2 linked regions of the Prochlorococcus marinus str. MIT 0917 genome follow. The protein of the gene in region 2 binds, or shares a complex with, the protein of the main gene of each other region. Links are inferred from orthologs where the notes say so. Each region holds a gene or a part of one and is shown on either strand. Other genes may lie near its edges. The genes, in order: rodA and mrdA.

Region 1 (9,878 bases), 280 kb from region 2 along the record:
CCGAAAAAAGTAAGGATAAGTTTTCAATACCTAAATTGATGTGAATACTTGCTGTTACAACATTAGTGCCATAGTTTTTTTCTATAAATGAGTGATAAGAATTTTCTGAATCTGACCTTTCAAAAATTCTAGTATTACCAAGACTAAGTGTGCTTCCTGGAAGGATTGTAAGTTTTTGGCAATCAAGCCATTTCCTAAGTTTTTGTCTTGGTAGTAACAGTGCATGTTTTAAAACAGCGTATCTATGATCAGGAACAGTTATGTACTCCAGATTTCTTTGATCAGGTTCTTTGACGAAGTCTGATAAATCTTGAGTGATAGCAGATGCAATACCTACATTTTTACCATCTTGTGTGCCAGTAAAAAGCTCCACTTCAAACCCCTTTAAAAGCATTAAGTTGGTCATAAATCATGAGGCTCTAGGCAAGCTAAAGCAGTAAACATCCCTTTCGCTTTATTTAAAGTTTCTTGAAACTCATTAGAAGGAATGGAATCCGCAACTACTCCTGCCCCAGCTTGTACTTGAACATTAAAATAATTTTTATTTTGCTTACGCACAATCATTGTTCTGATAGTAATAGCTGTATTCAAAGCTCCATTTAAATCTATAGACCCATAAACGCCGGAATAAGGCCCTCTACGTTGTTTTTCTAATTGATTGATTAGTTGCATTGCTCTTATCTTTGGGGCTCCACTAACTGTTCCAGCGGGGAAAGAGGCAATTAATAAGTCCCAAACATCCTTGTCTTTTTTCAGGGTGCCTTCAACCTCACTGACTATGTGCATCACATGAGAATATTTTTCTATAACCATTAATTCTTTTACAAACACACTCCCTGGGGAACAAACTCTACCTAAGTCATTTCGACCTAAATCTACTAACATTACGTGCTCAGATCTTTCTTTGGGATCTTTTAAAAGATCTTTCTCTAAAGCTGCATCTTCCAAATCATCTTTACCTCTAGGACGTGTACCCGCAATTGGTCTCAAACTTGCTTGAATCCCCTTTCCCGTTAGTTGGGCCTTGACCATTACCTCTGGACTAGAACCAATAAGTTGCCAGTCTCCAAAGTCAAAAAATGCCATAAATGGAGAGGGATTTACCATTCTCAAGCTTCGATATAGTTCAAAAGGTGTTTGCGTAACAGTTGACTCAAGTTTTTGACTAAGAACTAACTGAAAAACATCACCTTCTTTAATAAATTCCTTTGCCACTTCAACACTATTTTCAAATTCAATTTTTGATATATTACTAGTCATATCAAAAGATCTATTCCCTATTTCATTCCACCTTAAAGACTTTATGGGTTTTAAAGGAGAAGCCATTAAATCTTGAAGTCCATTAATTTGTTCACAGGCAATCTCATAAGCTTTTTGAGCAGAGACTCCATCACTCATATTTCCATATGCAACAGCTGTTATTAGACGTTTTACTTGATCAAAAATAAGAATTTTGTCCATAAACATCCAAATACCATCAGGTAAGTCTTGCTCTGATAATTCATAAGTAGGTACTGAAGGCTCAATCCATTGAATTAGCTCGTACCCCCACATTCCAAAAAGTTGTCCTAATTGTGGCAAGCCAGATAAAGAAACAGATTTATAAGGCTCAAGCATATTCCTGAGTATCTCGATTGGATTTCCATGGAACTTTTCTTGTTTTCCATTTCTCCAGCATCTAGTCAATTCATCACCCCTTACTATCACCTTCCAGAGAGGATCTGTTGCCACCACACTCCACCTACCTATAGTTTCTCCTCCTTCTACTGATTCAAGCAATGCTCCTGGAGAGCCATCATTACCAACTTTAAGCCAGGTTGTAAGAGGAGTTTCTAAATCTGCAGGCCAACTTTTTGCCAAGGGAATATAGTTGGCCCCGCTGGAGGCTGATAAAAGAAATTCTTCCTTATCTAAACTAAACATGACTGCATAATGGCAGCCCAATACATAGATTAAAAGGGGTCAAAAGTTGAAATCGAATAACTTATGCATCGTAAGTTTTTTTACCGCTAAATTTCAAACTTGCTGGGTTAGGATTTTCACCAATTCGCCTATTGTTGTAACCCTCTTTAATGCGACCTTCATTAGGTTTCTCAGAGAAAACGCCATCTTTAGGGAAAAGTAATTCTCTATCTCCCCCAGGATAAATTCTATATATTTTACTTGTTTCAATTCTGGGCTTAAAACCCCTCAATTGAGTATTCAAAGCAAAACACTGCTCTTTTCTCGCAAAGTACATGAGATTATCTCCCTCATGCATTACTGCAGCTCCGCCAGTTGGAAGTTCAAAAACCTCAGAAGTTTTACTTGTCCATGTAATTGCATATTTTTCTTCGGTTTCAGCCGAGTTTAATAATCCACCAGTGCTACCAATGTGCTTTGGAAGTGTTCCAGGTAATACTTCAGTCATGCTTTCAATCAAATCGACTTATTCTTTATATTTTTAAATTAGCACTTTATTTTGTGCCTTTTGACTCATTTCACGTCAACTTCACACGCGTCAACATTAACCTTGATGATCAAATTCTTTTAATTCAGAAATTGGAAAAAATATCGTCATTCCACTATCTCGCCTATTAGCAAGACGGCCGCCAAGACTTTTCAAAAGTCTTTGAGTTGCAGCTTGACTAAGCTGCAAATTTCCTGTGTTTGGATTCCAACTAAGTACTGGTCCAATTTCTTCATTGGAAACACTTTCTGAAAGTCCATAATGAGCAGTTGGGGAGAGCTTAGTCAAGATTTGAAGCTTTAATCTCTGTCCAGCTGGCCTTAATTTCAAAGTTAATTCTCCACCCGCTTTTAATCCACGACTATTCCTATCAATAAGACCCGTCAACATTAATTCAAGACCCTCTGCGTCACTCAAAACCTTAGGTAAATCCGGTGTGATATCAAGAATAAGTTTCAAGCCTTTTCGCTCTAGCTGATTGTTCCAGACTGGAGACAAAATGTTCAGCATTTTACCTAAATCAGTTGAAGCTAAATTTGTTTGTTCAGGTTCGCTTCTCTCAAGCTCTACTGCATTAAAAATCAAACCAAAACGATCAATTTGTTCTGTACATTCAATATCTATTTGCTTCAAACGTGTTTCAATGACTTTAGGTAAATCTTTCTTTCTTAGAAGAGATCTAATTAATGTTCTTATTGTCGCCAATGGAGTTCTAATTTCATGAGTTAGGGCTTCTAGCAAGGAAATTTCACTATCTTTTGAACTTAACTTGTGATCATTAATTAAGCTATCGGGCAAAGTATGAATATTTAAACTTGGTGCAATATCTGCGAGACGTTGAGATAGTAAAGGCCAAAATACCTTTGATAAATCATCATTTGTTTTAAGCTGACCCATCTCTCCAAGTGCATTTCGGAGATTATTTGCTTGTTCAACATTTTCAATGTTCAATCTATTATCAAGCATTGTCAAAAGATCACTCAAAGTTTCAGGATCACTTCGCATTAATAATTTCCTGTCCTGAGATTTACCTTCCAGAGCTAATGCAATTTGAATTTCAGGTGTAATAACAATTAGCAGTGGATCATTTCCATCTTCCTGCCAAAGAGTCAGTCGCTCATAGCCTGAAGAATCATTATGGGAATTCATCGAAATTGATTGACTGGGAGGTAACATCCCCATGGAGGGCTTTGTAAGGCTCAGCAAATCCTTTGGCGCCCAAACCCATCCTTGGAATTTCTTGAGTAATTTAGGTTCGTATAATGCCGGCAAAGGCGAAGACAACCACAAACCTCTTGTAAGATTCATTGGTAGCAATATGTCTGACTGAAGAGTATCTAGAGCTGCCCACCACATTCTCCTTACTGCAGACTCACTGAATGTGGCACGAGGGACACCTTGAGCCATTCTTTTTTGCAAATCTTGAATAGTTACTTGAGGAGTGCTCACAAAATCCTCCTAACCTCATTAAAACCTTTAAATCCATTAAGATGATTATATTTTAAAGGATGAAAAAGCATAGAAACTACAGTTGAGACTCATTAAGGTGGCTTAGATGAATATTTAAAACAGATGAATTGAGCATTGTACATTTAAGCTCAATCAATCCATTAAAAAGGCAAATAAAGTCTCTTTGGACAAATCACATAATTCGTCTATCAGTGGACTAGCTAGGAGATTTAAAGCCGGGAAATATAATTCATCCAATAATAATAACTAATCCAATGAAACTCATGTTTAATCTGAAAGTGAGGATTCCTTCCTTTACATAGATGCAAAAACTTAGCCTCAAGATGGTATTCGCCTATTCACCAGAATTAGTTTCAAAGCTCTGCTAAAAGTCAATTAATGCGTTTCAAATACACATAAGCAAAAGTATCTAATCAAAGATTTTTTCTTACTGACTGGCCTCGTCTAGAGACAGATAAACATAAGCCCAGACTTATGAAATTAACAAATAAGGCAGTTCTTCCATAGCTCATAAAAGGTAATGGGATTCCCGTGACAGGTCCTAGGCCAACAGTCATAAATATATTCACCATAATTTGGAAAATAAACATTGAAGCTATTCCAATAACAATCAAAGATTCAAAATCAGTACGCGCCTCAATGGCTATTTTTATTAGTCGAAAAATTAGAATAAAAAATAAAAATAAGACGAATAAAGTTCCTAAGAAACCTGTTTCTTCTCCAAGAGCACTAAAAATGAAATCAGTATGTTGCTCAGGGATGAATTTTAATTTAGTTAATTGGCCTTGCATCAAACCTGAACCCAACAATCCTCCAGATCCAATACCTATTTTGCTTTGAAGCATATGATATCCACCACCTAAAGGATCTTTACTGGGATTAAGGAAAAGAATTAATCGATCTCTTTGATAATCTCTTAAAACATTTTCCCAAAACCAAGGAGATATTTTTGCTATTAAAGAATGAAACAAGACAACAAATAATGTTAGTAACTTTCTTTTATTTGGCAGAGACTTATACGAAATAAACCAAATTATTGGAATCCATATAAAAAGACCGAATTGATATAAATATCCTATTAATCCTGTCACAAAAGTAGCCAAAATAATAAATGCCCACTCATATGGCATTCCTGACCAATACAACATTCCAAGAAGTGTGGCTCCAAACACAAGAGATGTACCAAGATCAGGTTGTAAAAAAACTAAAACCCAAGGCAAGAATGAAACTAATAAGGGTTTAATTAAATGAGATAGCCCAGAAAATGTTTTGCGCTCTAAAATAGAAGCCAAGATAAGTATTAAGGTTAATTTTGCAAATTCAGATGGCTGTATATATAAACCAGCAAAGCTGAGCCATCTTTTTGCACCTAGAGCTGTAGTGCCACTAAAATTTACATATAAAAGTGTTAAAATAGTAAAAGAATATATTGTTATGATATATTTTTTTAAATCTTGCAAAGGAAATTGTGCTAAAAAATAAACAATAAAAGAACCTATATAAGCAATAATTGCATGTTGATACCAATCTGTAATGCCAAGATTTCTTTGAGTACTTGCAATTAATAAGCAAGATAAATGTACTAAAATAATAGGTACAATCCAAATTATTAAATCTACATCTTTCCAAAATTTTTTGTTTCTAACTATTTTTAAATTAGGTATTTTACTGCGACCAAAACTCATAATTACTTTAAATCACTGTTTAACAGATAATGCATTACATAAAGTTCCTGCAAGTTCTAAAAATACTTTTGCTGTTATTGAATCTCGAGATGTATGAACAACTGGTAGATCCTTCCCTGTACCAGAAAAAGTATCAGATTCTATTGGTATCTGAGACAACAAAGGTACATTATTCTCTTTAGCTAATTGATTCCCTCCTCCTGAACCAAAAATCTCATATGATTTTTGTGGTTGATCTGGAGGGATAAAATAAGTCATGTTTTCAATCACTCCGAGTACAGGAATATTCATTTGTTTAAACATTGACAACCCTCTTCTTGAGTCTTGAAGCGATACATTTTGTGGAGTAGTGACTATTATCACACCTGCCATAGGAACTGCCTGCGCCAAAGAAAGTTGGGCATCTCCTGTCCCTGGAGGTAGATCTACTATTAAAAAATCACGTTCACCCCAAGAAGCTTGATATAAAAATTGTCGAATAATTCCATTAAGCATTGGCCCCCGCCAAATGACTGGCTGATTTTGATCAATTAATAATCCCATTGAAACCATTCCGATCCCACATGTCTCAATGGGAATAATCTTTTGCTCTGCGCCCGAGCCACTGACTTCTGGAGTTATTTCGCTAACGCCAAGCATATAAGGCGTATTGGGTCCATAGATATCAGCATCAAGCAAGCCAACCTTAAAACCCTTTTGACTAAGGGCACAAGCCAAATTCACGGCAACAGTACTTTTACCGACACCACCTTTACCGCTACTTATGGCGATAACATTTTTCACTTTTGGTATTGGAGTTAATCCCTGAGATTGACCACCATGTCCGGCTTGACCAATAGGAGAAGGAGACTCCTCAGATGGAGATGCATCTCCTATCTCAATTTGTACTTCTTCTACATCTTCCAAAGACTTAATGCTTTCCCTAATATCATTTGCTATTTGACTTCTTTGAGCTAACGCAAAATTAGGGAGAGTCAGTCTTACAACAATTTTCGGTGGCTTTACTGAAACTATTTCCAGCCATCCAAGTTCAACAATAGATCGTTTACTTCCGACATCTTTGACTGAATCAAATGCTTTTAAAACCTTCTCGTTGGTTTTCATTCTTAGTTTCTATTACATTTGATGATAGTAAAAAAATCGACCTATATTGCACCTCTTTATCCAATAATATTGCCTTTATTCATAAGTAAAAAACATTCGCAATACAAACTTTTCCAATATTGGTGTGAAATTTGCATCATTTGAAAGTATTTTTTTAAAGAAAGCAAAATACAATTAATTTTGTCCTCCTTAAAAGATCAAGCCAATTTACCGGCAAAAAACTCAAGAGATCGAGCCAAAAAGCTTGTTTTAGGGCTTCAAGATGAAATTTGTGCTGGTTTGGAGACTATCGATGGAGAAGGCAAATTCCTAGAAGAATCTTGGGAGAGACCAGAGGGTGGTGGTGGACGCTCAAGAGTCTTGAAAAATGGAAAAATCTTTGAACAGGGAGGGGTTAATTTCTCTGAAGTGCATGGCAATGAACTTCCACCATCAATCATTAGCCAACGTCCAGAAGCTAAAGGTCACTCTTGGTTTGCGACAGGCACCTCAATGGTTCTGCACCCCAAAAGTCCCTATATACCAACTGTTCATCTTAATTACAGATATTTCGAAGCAGGTCCTGTTTGGTGGTTTGGGGGAGGAGCTGATTTAACACCATTCTATCCATATCTATCTGACACGCGTCACTTTCACTCATGCCATAAAGCTGCATGTGACACAATCAACAAAGATCTTCATAAGGTTTTTAAACCTTGGTGTGACGAATATTTCTTTCTAAAACATAGAAATGAGACAAGAGGAGTTGGAGGTATTTTTTATGACTATCAAGATGGAACCGGCTTACTTTATAAAGGTCAAAATCCCAACGGGAACGCCTCTAGAATCTCAAAAGAGCTAGGGAAATATTCTTTGAATTGGGAAAATCTTTTTTCACTTGCCAAAGCATGCGGGCAGGCATTTCTGCCCTCCTATGAGCCAATAATCAAAAAGCGAAAAAATCAAAGCTTTTCAACAAAAGAAAGAGACTTTCAACTTTATAGGAGAGGTAGATATGCTGAGTTCAATTTGGTATGGGATAGAGGCACCATTTTTGGATTACAAACGAATGGAAGAACAGAGTCAATATTGATGTCATTACCGCCCTTAGCAAGATGGGAGTATGGCTATAAGCCAGAAAAAAATTCACGTGAGGCGCTTCTAACAGATTTATTTACTAAGCCTCAAGATTGGTTTACAGATAAATCTCTGGAAGAGAGATGTTTAACTCATCAAGCATTGGATTAGATACTACACTTCTAAATTATTCCATTTAAAAAAGCCTGAACTATTTCATTAGCAAGGAGTTTTATTGTTTTTTTTCGTGTTTTTAAATTTCTGAGGTTTTGTTCTAGCAAGCCCTCTAATTTCCCAATTTCAAGAATCCTTATTTGCCTTCTTGGAGCACCTAAACCTCCTCTAAATGAAACAGGAAACCTTCCAAATGTTCTTGCGATTGACTCGTCTATTTTATTTGGCATCTCAGAAAAGGGAGGGATTAAGCCTGAACCAACTCCATACTTACCATATGCATCAAAATGAATTTCAAGCGCATAACCACCGCGTTTGGAAAATCTCCTACCTACTGACCAATTCGTTCTTGGATCGTTAGCATCATCTATATTTCTTATTTTTGGGTCATACGCTCTAATATTCAAACCTTTCTTTTTGCCAAGGTTAACAATTGATTCTTGTAATTTTAAATTCCAAAAAAGTTCATCACTAATTTCAGGATGCATTGGATTCAAACCAAACTTATCAACAGCTTCGCCAGGTGTACCAGCACCAGCCAAGCCCTGAGAATCAGCATGGCCAGCTAATATTAAAATAGGGATATTTTTATCTACATCTCTACTGCCAATCCAGGTTGCAGGAAGATTTGAACTTTCACCAATGATTAGTTCAAAATCTTCAGTATAATTAAAATTCCTGGTATAATAAAGTTGAGAAAAAGTAAAAAAAATAATTAAAAATACTATTAATTTTAAATTATTTAATACTTTATTTTTCACCTCAAATACTAATTAAATAGGGGAAGAAAGTAGAGAGTTTTCACTACTGAGTTCAAGACTTTCAGATAATTCCAACTGAATTGCTATCAGCTCATCACGATGAGCTTTAATTCGTAAAATACTGTTATCAGATAGATCTGAACTTAACAACTTAACTTCTAATGATTCCTCTCGTTTGGATTTGACACGATAAATAATTCCAGCTAGAGGTGCACCAATTGCAGCCAGCAGTAAAGGCCACCAACTTAAAGAGGGATAAAGCTGAATCAGCACAAGACCTAAACAGGCCGAGCCCAGTCCTCCTAAGCAGGATAAAAAGATCACCAAAAAAGTACTAGAAGCAACATTTCCATTAAAGATCAACAATTTCTCTTCAGCATTACCTCCATTTTTCTTCCAACCACGTTCTTCCAACCACAAACTAACGCCTTGCAAAACCTCAAGAGGAGGCAAAGGAGACTGAACATCTACAACTGTTGTACGGTCCTTACTTGCAGCTCGCAAAAAAAACCCCAAACCTATCGCCAATAGGATAGTTAGAAATAATGTTGAGGAGAATGCAGATTGCATCTCAAAAATACGATCTCTTTTATCTTAATTGTTCTGGGAAACATATCTACAAAAGTGAGCTAAAAAAAATCAAAAGACATGAGTAAAGATAAAACCGATGAATTTCATAAGTATTTTTCATCATTTGAGGTATTAGAATTAAATCATAAAGAAATAACTGATTAATCAAATTCCCATTAAATTTGTTATGACAAAAAAACTTGGTAAACCATCTACTTTCAAGATCTTTAATAAAGACATCGATAATGAAACTGAAATTGCTTTAAGCTCATCTATGGCTTTAGCAATTGATACCGAAGCCATGGGATTAATACATGGTAGAGACAGGCTATGTTTAATACAAATATGTGATGAATTTGATAATGTTATTTGTATTCGTACAGAACGAAATCAACATTCAGCACCACACTTAAAATCTATTCTTGAGAAAAACACAATTGAAAAAGTCTTTCATTTTGCAAGATTTGATGTTGCTGCTTTAGCAAGTAATCTAAATATCTATGTTAATCCAATTTTTTGTACAAAAATCGCAAGTAAAATAGGAAGAACTTACAGTCCAAGACATGGTTTGAAAGAAGTAATTATGGAAACTGTTGGAGTGGAATTAGA
Region 2 (9,988 bases):
GAACATGGACCACAAGGTCCTGTAGCTCCAGATGACCAAAAATTATCTGAAGCACCCATTCTGATAATTCTTTTTGCATCAACCCCTACAACTTCTTTCCATATTTGCTCTGCTTCTGAGTCTTCTTCAAAAACACTAATAACTATATTTTTTGGATTTAGTCGAAAAACCTCAGTAGTTAATTCCCATGCCCATTGAATTGCCTCTTTTTTAAAATAATCACCAAAAGAAAAATTACCCAGCATCTCAAAAAAAGTATGATGCCTTGCAGTTCTCCCTACATTTTCAATATCATTTGTTCTTATACATTTTTGACTGGATGTTGCTCTCGGAGTGGAAGACTCTTTTAATCCTAAGAAGATAGGCTTAAAAGGTAACATCCCCGCAATTGTCAATAAAACTGTTGGATCATCTGGAATCAAAGAAGAACTTGCTAGTTTCTTATGATTATGTTGGGTAAAAAAGTTGATAAATGCTTCTCTTATCTCATCTCCGGAAAGGAATGGCGGATTCATTGAGGAGGAAGAATTTTTTTGCATACCTAAAAAATATCTCTAAAAAGGTTTTTGAAAACAATCACAAAAAACGTCAAATTTGCTCAACTCACCCTAAACAATAACAAAATGGAAACCCGTGAGACTTCGAAAGACAAAATATTCAAAAAACATCAGTCGAGAACTTTCCCTATTGCAAACAAATACTATTTACGGGAAGCAGTATCACACTTACAAACCCCAATAGCCTATTATGGTAAAAATGATCTAGGTATTTTCACTTAGCAGCCTGATTTATTGCGACCTTCAGGCTTCTTCTAATAAATGTCTTTGGGAACATGATTTTTACTGAATCGACAGCTTTAGAAAATCAGAAAAGTGATGGTCCTAAGCTTTCACTGCAATATGAAAAAATTGCTGCAGATACGCACACGTTAAGATCATTGGATTGGGATCGAAGCAGATTTGATATTGAATTTGGCCTTCGAAATGGGACTACGTACAATAGCTTTTTAATAAGAGGCAAAAAAACAGCACTTATTGATACAAGTCATTTGAAGTTTCAAGATATTTGGTTTGAAAAACTAAAACAAGAAATCAATCCAACAGAAATTGATTATTTAATAGTCAGTCACACAGAGCCAGATCATTCAGGACTAATTAAATACTTAATTGAATTAAATCCAAATATTGAAATCGTCGCATCTAAAGTAGCTATCAAATTTCTAGAAGACCAAATTCATCAACCTTTTAGTTCAAGAGCAGTCAAAAGTGGCGAGGAACTCAACTTAGAAATTAATTCAATCAGTGGAATTGAACATAAAATTGAATTTATTAGTGCACCAAATCTACACTGGCCAGATACTATTTTTTCTTTTGATCACGGTACACAAGTTTTATATACTTGTGACGCGTTTGGTTTACATTATTGTTCAGAAATACTCTATGACGAGAATCCAAGCCTATTAAATGAAGATTTTCGATTTTATTACGACTGCCTCATGGGTCCTAATGCCCGTAGCGTAGTTCAGGCATTAAAAAAAATTGATGCATTGCCAGACATCAAGACTATTGGTGTTGGGCATGGACCGATCCTTAATTTTAATACGCAGTTATGGCTAAATAATTACAGACAGTGGAGTAGTCAAAGAAGTACAGGCGAGAATTACGCTGTGGTTTGCTATCTGAGCCAATATGGTTTTTGTGATCGGCTTAGTCAAGCAATTGCTCATGGCATAGGCAAGGCAAATGCTCAAGTCCAATTAGTTGATCTTATAGCTTCAGACACTCAGGAGTTAAGCGCTCTAATTAGTGACGCAAGTGCAGTCGTTGTGCCAACGTGGCCTATCAAATCTGATTCAGAATTACAAAGCAACATTGGAACCCTACTTGCATCCTTAAAACAAAAGCAGTGGGTAGCTACTTATGACTCCTATGGCGGAAATGAAGAGCCTATTGACTTTATTACTAACCAATTAAGAAAGCTTGGACAAAAAGAAGCTTTTAAACCACTTCGAGTTCGTGACGAGCCAAACAAAAGTGTTTACCAAGAATTTGAAGAAGCTGGTACAGATTTAGGTCAGATTCTTACTAGAAAGAAAAATTTAGCAGCTACTAAAAGCCTTGATGGAGACTTAAATAAAGCGCTTGGTTGCTTAAGCGGTGGACTCTACATTGTTACAGCAAAAGATAGTGAAGGCGCGGACAGTCGAGACGGTGCGATGGTTGCAAGTTGGGTTAGCCAAGCAAGTTTTGAACCCCCTGGAATAACCGTAGCGGTAGCCAAAGACAGAGCCATTGAATCACTATTGCAAGTCAATGATCGTTTTGTTCTGAATATTCTTCAAGAAAATAACTATTTGCACCTCTTCAGACACTTTTTAAAACGTTTTCCACCAGGTGCTAATCGATTTGAAGGAGTTGAATTGATGAATGATCTTGCAGCTGGGGGACCAGTTTTATCTGACGCACTGGCATTTCTTTCATGTAAAGTTATTCAAAGAATGGAGACAACAGATCATTGGATCATATATTCATTAGTTGAAAAAGGTAATTTATCTAATACTCAAAGTAAAACAGCAGTTCATCACAGAAGAGTTGGTAGTAATTATTAACAATGACAGTAGAAACAATTTCTTCGACAAATTTAAATACTTTAATAAAAAAAACAATTCAGATTCCCATTGAAGAGAACTTACTTTGCTTAAGAAGCCTAAACCCAAAAAGAACAAGATTTGAAGTTGAATATTCTCTTGAAAAAGGAAGTTGTACAAATTCTTTTTTATTCAATTCTTCTAAAGATGAACATTCTAAATCAGAAGAATATATTTTAATTCATCCTCCTGGTTTAACATTTGAAAAAGAATTTTTAGAAGAGTTTCAGACATTAATTAAGAGTGATTCCGCTGAAATAAAGTTAGTCATGGGTCATATCAATCCCAATAAAGTAGCTTTTGTGAAAAGAATGAATGTGAAATATAAAAATTTAACGGTTATTTGTTCTAATCCAGGAGCAAAATTATTCAAAGAGATTTGGAATTTACGAAAACCATCTAGAAATACAAATCCCAAAGAAACATTTGAGACAGTTGCAGTCCTTCCGAATATTCAAATTATTAAGCAATTAGAGACTCTGTCACTCGATAATAATTTTGAGATTACATTCATTCCCGCGCCAACAGCTCGTTGGCCAGGTGGACTAATTGTTTTTGAAAAGCAAACTGGTTTACTGATGAGTGATAAATTATTTGGTGCACATGTTTATGAGGAAAAATGGGCTGAATTAAACAGTATTAGTACGGAGGAAGAAAGAAGACATTACTTTGATTGCCTTATGGCACCAATGTCTACTCAAGTCAATAGTATTATCGAAAAATTTGAAGACTTTGAGATTGACACAATAGTTCCCGGACATGGACCTGCAATCAGCGGTAGTTGGAGAAGTTTGTTAAATAACTATCAAAGCTGGGGGGAAAGCCAAAAATATAGCAACTTAAGAGTAGCTCTATTATTTGCCAGTGCATATGGAAATACTGCCGCTATTGCTGATGCCATAGCCAGAGGAATTAGTAAGACAGGAGTCAAAGTTAAGATTATTAATTGTGAATTCACCGCATCAGATAGCTTGATCACTGAAATTCGTAAAGCAGATGGATATTTAATTGGATCCCCAACATTAGGAGGACATGCACCCACTCCGATTGTTTCAGCACTTGGCACACTGTTGGCTGAGGGTGATAGAGGCAAGCCTACTGGAGTGTTTGGAAGTTATGGATGGAGTGGGGAAGCTCTTGATTTACTTGAAAAAAAATTAAAAGATGGAGGCTTCAAATTTGGATTCGAACCTATAAAAATCAAATTTAGTCCTGATCCTTTAATGATTAAAAAACTTGAAGAAATAGGTATCCAATATGGTAAGCAATTAATTAATGCAAAATTACGTCAACAAAGAAAAGCTAATGTTGGTTTAAATACGAGTAAAAATGATCCAACAATTAATGCACTAGGAAGGGTCGTCGGTTCACTATGTATATTGACTGCTCAAAAGGGAAATGAAGATAATGTAATTAACGGAGCAATGGTTGCAAGCTGGGTTAGTCAAGCAAGCTTTTCTCCTCCTGGTATTACGATTGCAGTGGCTAAAGAAAGAGCTGTAGAAAACTTACTGCATACAGGCGATAACTTTGCTTTAAACATTTTAGAGCAAAATAATCACCAAGCCCTGCTTAAACAATTTCTTCAATCATTCAAACCTGGAGATAATAGATTTACCGATCTTGAGATCAAATTAAGTCCAGGCAATCAGCCATTATTAAATGAAGCTTTAGCTTGGCTGGAGGGTACAGTTAATCAACGAATGGAGTGCGGGGATCATTGGCTGATATATGCTGAGATTAAACATGGAAAAGTCATTAAAAAAGATGGAGTAACAGCAGTTCATCATCGAAAAACAGGAGCGAACTACTAAACCCATTAGAGAAACGACTTTATCCATGTATACTTCCCTCCTTATTCACAATGTCTAATAAAAAGCTTCTTGTTATAGCCGCTAGCAATGGTGAAAATCTCAAACTAGCCAAAAAATTTTTAGTTGCAGGCAAAGAACTAAATTGCTCATGCGAATTACTGGACTTGACGGAATCAAAAAATGAGTTACCTATATTTAATCCACGTCATAATTCAAAAGATAAAGCACCAGAAAATCTTAAGTCTATCAATACTCAAATGGAAAGCCATTCACACTGGATCATTTGTGCGCCTGAATATAACGGTTCAATTCCTCCAATTCTTACAAATGCAATAGCTTGGCTTTCTGTACAAGGAAAAGATTTTCGAAGTTTATTTAATGAACGTCCAATTGCAATAGCAAGTTTTTCAGGAGGAGGATGTATGGAGTTATTACTTTCGATGCGAATTCAGTTAACTCATCTTGGAGCTTTAGTATTAGGTCGTCAATTAGCTACTAATAAATCAAAAGTTGCTGAGGATACATCAATTAACGCAATTCTAAATCAACTACTACAACTAAATCACCCAAATCAAACTACAACTGATCTTGACCGCTAGTTGATTGCTTATAAGAGTTCAATTTATACCATGTCTGCAACATTTTTTTTGCCATAGGTAGAGCATGTACTGAACCACCACCAGGAGTGTTCTGAGCGAATGCCACAATGACGATCTCTCCAGAGTCATAAGGTGCAAAGCCAGCAAACCACGCATGATCACTACCTCCACTACTATCTTCAGCTGTTCCAGTTTTACCAGCAACTTCAGGGAAAATAGAGGTATCTACATTTATGTCCATAGCAGTACCGCTTGTTACTACTTTACGCAGCCCACGACGGATTGTGGCAAGTGTCGTATCTTGAATATCTACTTTTTGTAAATATTTTTCTGATCTCCAATTTATATTTGCATCTACTAAATGAGGAGTAATCAAATAACCACCATTTGCAAAAACTGCATATGCTCGTGCTAATTGCAATGGCGTAACTAGAACAACAGATTGACCAATCGATGCACTAGCCATATCCTCCACTATCCAAGGAGTTTCTCCAGGCTGTCCCCAACCACGACCTTGATCAGCCCATTTCTTATTCCCTACTAAGCCTTTATTTTCATCAAGAAAAGTTTCTATCCCAGTGTAATTGTCGAAGCCAAGTTTGGTTGCAGCATCATATAAAGCCTGTGAACCAGATCCAACCCCAATTTGGTAAAAGAAAGTATTGCTAGAGACTCTGAATGCATCTTCATATCCAATCCATCCAAAACCTCTTTTATTATATTCTGGAAAACAATGACTTCCATATGTAATACAAGGAACCGTATTTAATTTTTTACTAGCAGGAAATTTACCACTTTCCATACCAGCTATAGCAGTTACTGGCTTCCATGTACTGCCTGGATCATATGCATTAAATGCTCTACTCAAAAGAGGAAGATTTGAGGACAAAAAAAGATTTTCATATTGTTTATTTGTAAAAGGCTGAGAAAAAAAATTAAGATCGAAAGTAGGTTGACTAGCAATTGCTCGAATTGCACCTGTTCGTGGATCAATCGCTACTATTGCTCCAGCAGTTTTGTCAGACAAAACTTTTTCTGCAGTAAGTTGTAGATCTAGATCAAGAGTTAATTTGATATCCTTACCAGCTTTTGGCATTTTTAACCCCAGACTGCGTTGAACTGTACCTAATGAATCAATCTCAAGCATTTCACCTCCCCATTTACCTCTCAATTCAGATTCAAAAGCAGCTTCAATACCTTTCCGTCCAATTCGGTCAGATAATTTATAACCTCTTTCTGAAAGCTTAGAAAACTCATTTGCAGTTATCAACTGTGTATAACCCAAAGCATGCGCAGCTAAAGACTTGTAAGGATAATTTCTAACTAAACCAATATCAATTTGAGCACCATATAAGTTATTTTCTTGTTCTTTAAATCTAATAACTTGCTCCACCGATAAATCAGTCAATAGTACTTTTTTATACGGAGTGTCGGAATGACTTCTATTAAATGAAATCTCTAATTGATCAATAGAAACATTAAACAAATCTGATAAAGACTTTCTAAGATCAATCCAATCACTATTAGTTAAAAGCCTAGGTTGAATAGATAATGAGTAAAAGAGTTTATTATCGGCAAGAACTACACCATTACGATCTAATAATCTTCCTCTAATTGGTGGATTAGCAATTAACTTGACTCTATTTTCTTCTGAAAGTTTTTTATAATATGATCCATTGATTATTTGTATCCAAAAAAGACGCACACCTGTTACTAAAAAAATTAAACAAACAAACAAAAAGAAAATTAAGGGTTGATTAAAAGCACCTACATGCTTTTTTGAACTTAAATACAATCTTTCTTTTTTCTTCATCTCTAAAAATCATGAATATTTATTAATCATCTATCTTTAATGAGTCATTATCAATCAAACGTCTTAATTGATCTAGTTCAGTATCAATTCTATTTAAGGTTGACACTAATGACTCTTGATCATTTATTTCGTGGTCAGGATAATTCTGTTCAACAGTTACATCAACTGAAACAACTGGATAACCTAAGCCAGGAATCCATTGATCAATCTTATCCCTAAATGTTTTTGCAGAGGTTTCGCCATCAACCTGGAATTCTGAAAATGGATCTTTTGATTTGAATACATGCATTATTTTTTGGAGTCCACCATTTTTAGCATTTTTTAAAATACCCATACCCAATGGCAAAGCAGACTCCATTGCAAATAAATGAAAATCCCTTAATTGATCTTTAGCCATAATGGCCTTATAAATGCTACTTAAGAATACCTGATTCTGACGTAGGGAAGTAAGGCGTACAACTATTATTAGATATACCTATGGACCAACCAGCAAAGATTGACATTACAATTACTGCTGCAAGTGGAAGAAAAGCTTGATGGGTAGTTTCCAGAGTTAACCATTCTCTCCAACCTCTTATAAAACGTTCTCTAGCAAACCTATTACGCTCTTTTGAAGCTTGATTAATTTTTTTTCTAAAAGATTTTTCTACCCAACGTTCAAAAGACTTTTTTTTAGTTACTGCCATTTTTCTCTCCACTTCTAACAATTGTCCTGCAGTAAGATGAGGGTGAAAAGTACCTATTAATTCAAGTGTTTTTAAAAACATTTCAACTGCGGCGTCTTTAATAATACGCTCTTCGTCTTTGAGAAAATTCCAATCAACTTCAGGATAAAAACGAGCTCTATTAAGATTGATCTGCTCCTCTCCTAACTGGCCAGGCTCTCTTAACCATCTATCAGTATTGTTGTCAAAGCGTCGCCAATATAGAAAAGGATTAATATAAATTACCTTCCCTGAGATAGTAATACTATCTTTCTGGAGCCGTCTGCTTAAATGCGCATCAGTTTGTTGTGCAACTGTCAAAAGTAATCAGCTATTGAACTAAGTTATCTTTTTTTATTGAAGTGCACCACCCCCACCCAATAAGATTACTCAATTTAGCAATATCTAAATTGTTCTCACTTGAAAGGTGAAGATAGAATTAATTTTGGAAAATCTCTTTCTAATTCTCTACTTTTTTATTTTGAGTTGAAAGTCTATCGCTTGATTTAATTAAAATGTACTCTAAAAGCCATATCAAATTTTTTACAGAGACAAGTATCTTCTTTAATCAATTCATGCAAAAAAACAATTATTCGGTTATGTTCATCCTGAACATAACTAAAGAAAAGCAATGCTTCGTAAGCAAGAAAAGAATGCTATCACGAGAGGAGTAATCCTTGCTATTGGTTGGGGATGGGGTTTAGATAGATTTTATGAAGGTGACAAAAAAGGAGGAATTCTATCAATCATTGGCTGGGGAATTATTTTCACAAGTTTTCTATACTTGAAATGCTCAGGTGTCGAATATGTTGATGGTATCAAAGATTATTCCAGCTACAGTCCAAATCCTCTAATAGTTCTTCCGTTAATTGCTGGTTTATATGGAATATATTTAATTCTGAGAAAAGGTTTTAGATTAGCAAAACAATTTGAGAATGCTGAAGACTAAGTAGTCTTACAGGCTACAAATCAATTCAGCCTGATGATCTAAGTCATTTTGTTTTTTAATAGTGACAAAAAGTCATTATGGGAGTAAAAATAAACCAACAGGACAACTCCTCACACAATCGTTCTGTTAAAAAAAGCACCCAACTTCTTGCAAGCAGGGTGTTTTTTTAATGACTGATTTTCGAATTGTCACATGTGACAGTTACTCAACTCACCTGCTCTTACTTGAGTTTCCCATCAGATGCGTAATTATATCTATGTGAGGAGTTGGGATCCTCCGCAGTGGAAACAAGGAAACACTTGCGCCTGATCTCCAAAAAAGCCGCCAAGTTCTAAACTAGGCGGCTTTTTTGTAATTATTTTTTTATTTAGAAAAGATCCTAAAAAAGCAATCAGAACGGTATTCTCTACAATTTATAATTCAATTGAACAAATAATCAATTAACTTATAGAATTAACAAACTACTAATGACTGAAGACAACAAGGCAAGCCAAAAGAAATGCAGTGGGAAAAGCAAAGCGATGTTTGCTTATGGCATTGTTCAACTAGGTTCTAATGTAGTTTCGGCTGTGGCTCTTGCTGCAATCGCTCTTAGTTTTTGTTCTGTTAAACAAGAATCAAAAGTTTTCAATGAATGTGTTGAAGAAGTTCAAGCGACTGGCAAGAGCTCTTCAGATGCAGTTCGCTTTTGCAATGGTGGTAAATAATTTTCAGTAAACAAAGAATTAGGAATATTCCACTAATCAATTAATTAGAAAATGGGGTGCAAAAGTCTAAACCCCATTTTTTATTTATCTACGGTTTCTAGTAATCGTCACACTCACCATGCAATGCTCTCTGCTTTTAAGAGTTGTTGAAACCTCTTCACTTCTTGTCTGAATTTGCGTCAGTTGCACTAAATGAAACTATTAGATCTATTGCTTCATTTTTGGTAAAGGATTTTCCTTTATGTGATTTGAATATCATTGCGATCTTCTCCCTAAGAGCATTATTTTTATAAAATTGAAGTACTGATGTCGTAGCGCTATCAATTTTCCGATAATAACAACCATAATTTTTATGATCCAATGAACCTCAAAACCATTAGAAGTATTTGTCTTAGTTGTTTAGCACTTCTAATTATTTTCTATCCACCAAAAATATATGCTCGATCGCACGAATGGATTGCAGTTCCAAAGAGTCAATATGGAGAGCAGTTATGGGATAAGAACAGCGTTCAAAAAAATCAAGCTGGATTTATAAGAGTGTTAAGCAAATTTATTCCTACAAGTACTACTGAAATCACTCAAGACATTCTGTATACTATGAATATCAACTGTTCAGAAAAATCCTTCATAGATATTGCAGTAGGTGCAAAGGAATTTAATGAATTCAAAAATAAGGATTCAGAGTGGAAAGATGCCAATGGAGATGAATTAATTTTGGGTGTGATCGATCAGGTTTGTGGTTTTATGAAATCATA

The links.
Region 1: the proteins of mrdA (region 2) and rodA are in contact, whole or in part, in a crystal structure (PDB 6PL5), measured with the Thermus thermophilus proteins. The link is inferred for Prochlorococcus marinus str. MIT 0917 from one-to-one orthologs. Residues at the interface, in WP_223903432.1 of Thermus thermophilus: Arg4, Ile5, His6, Leu8, Ala9, Phe12, Ala15, Leu16, Leu19, Gly20, Arg22, Ala23, Trp24, Leu26, Gln27, Val28, Tyr31, Tyr34, Leu36, Leu43, Thr45, Asp47, Lys156, Gln157, Gly158, Ser160, Val184, Leu201, Glu202; in WP_223903423.1 of Thermus thermophilus: Phe161, Val165, Phe168, Val169, Leu172, Pro198, Tyr199, Glu202, Tyr211, Arg212, Asp213, Gln220, Val221, Gln223, Ser224, Ile226, Ala227, Ile228, Gly229, Ser230, Gly266, Phe267, Val270, Leu274, Tyr277, Gly278, Leu281, Phe285, Leu289, Arg297.

Annotation. Positions count from the first base shown.
Region 1 is NZ_CP114784.1:1,117,689-1,127,566, forward strand. Bases 3,471-6,270 are described here. They hold rodA (rod shape-determining protein RodA), read right to left. Parts: upstream 5,608-6,270; coding sequence 4,333-5,607; downstream 3,471-4,332. Other genes in these bases: O5637_RS06555 (sensor histidine kinase), read right to left, coding at 3,471-3,898; O5637_RS06565 (Mrp/NBP35 family ATP-binding protein), read right to left, coding at 5,617-6,270. Outside these bases: gshA (glutamate--cysteine ligase), read right to left, coding at 1-406; O5637_RS06545 (anthranilate synthase component I family protein), read right to left, coding at 403-1,923; psaD (photosystem I reaction center subunit II), read right to left, coding at 1,985-2,410; more of O5637_RS06555, read right to left, coding at 2,507-3,470; more of O5637_RS06565, read right to left, coding at 6,271-6,708; hemF (oxygen-dependent coproporphyrinogen oxidase), read left to right, coding at 6,889-7,935; O5637_RS06575 (N-acetylmuramoyl-L-alanine amidase), read right to left, coding at 7,947-8,699; O5637_RS06580 (cofactor assembly of complex C subunit B), read right to left, coding at 8,712-9,269; O5637_RS06585 (ribonuclease D), read left to right, coding at 9,457-9,878. UniProt on the Escherichia coli protein: Peptidoglycan polymerase that is essential for cell wall elongation. Also required for the maintenance of the rod cell shape. Functions probably in conjunction with the penicillin-binding protein 2 (mrdA).
Region 2 is NZ_CP114784.1:1,401,729-1,411,716, reverse strand. The notes cover bases 4,456-7,365. They hold mrdA (penicillin-binding protein 2), read right to left. Parts: upstream 6,874-7,365; coding sequence 5,038-6,873; downstream 4,456-5,037. Other genes in these bases: O5637_RS07840 (hypothetical protein), read right to left, coding at 7,287-7,365; O5637_RS07845 (hypothetical protein), read right to left, coding at 6,896-7,270; O5637_RS07855 (NADPH-dependent FMN reductase), read left to right, coding at 4,512-5,060; O5637_RS07860 (diflavin flavoprotein), read left to right, coding at 4,456-4,461. In the rest of the region: alaS (alanine--tRNA ligase), read right to left, coding at 1-539; O5637_RS07865 (diflavin flavoprotein), read left to right, coding at 833-2,608; more of O5637_RS07860, read left to right, coding at 2,611-4,455; more of O5637_RS07840, read right to left, coding at 7,366-7,898; O5637_RS07835 (hypothetical protein), read left to right, coding at 8,209-8,526; O5637_RS07830 (hypothetical protein), read left to right, coding at 8,994-9,233; O5637_RS07825 (hypothetical protein), read left to right, coding at 9,594-9,988. UniProt on the Escherichia coli protein: Catalyzes cross-linking of the peptidoglycan cell wall. Responsible for the determination of the rod shape of the cell. Is probably required for lateral peptidoglycan synthesis and maintenance of the correct diameter during lateral and centripetal growth.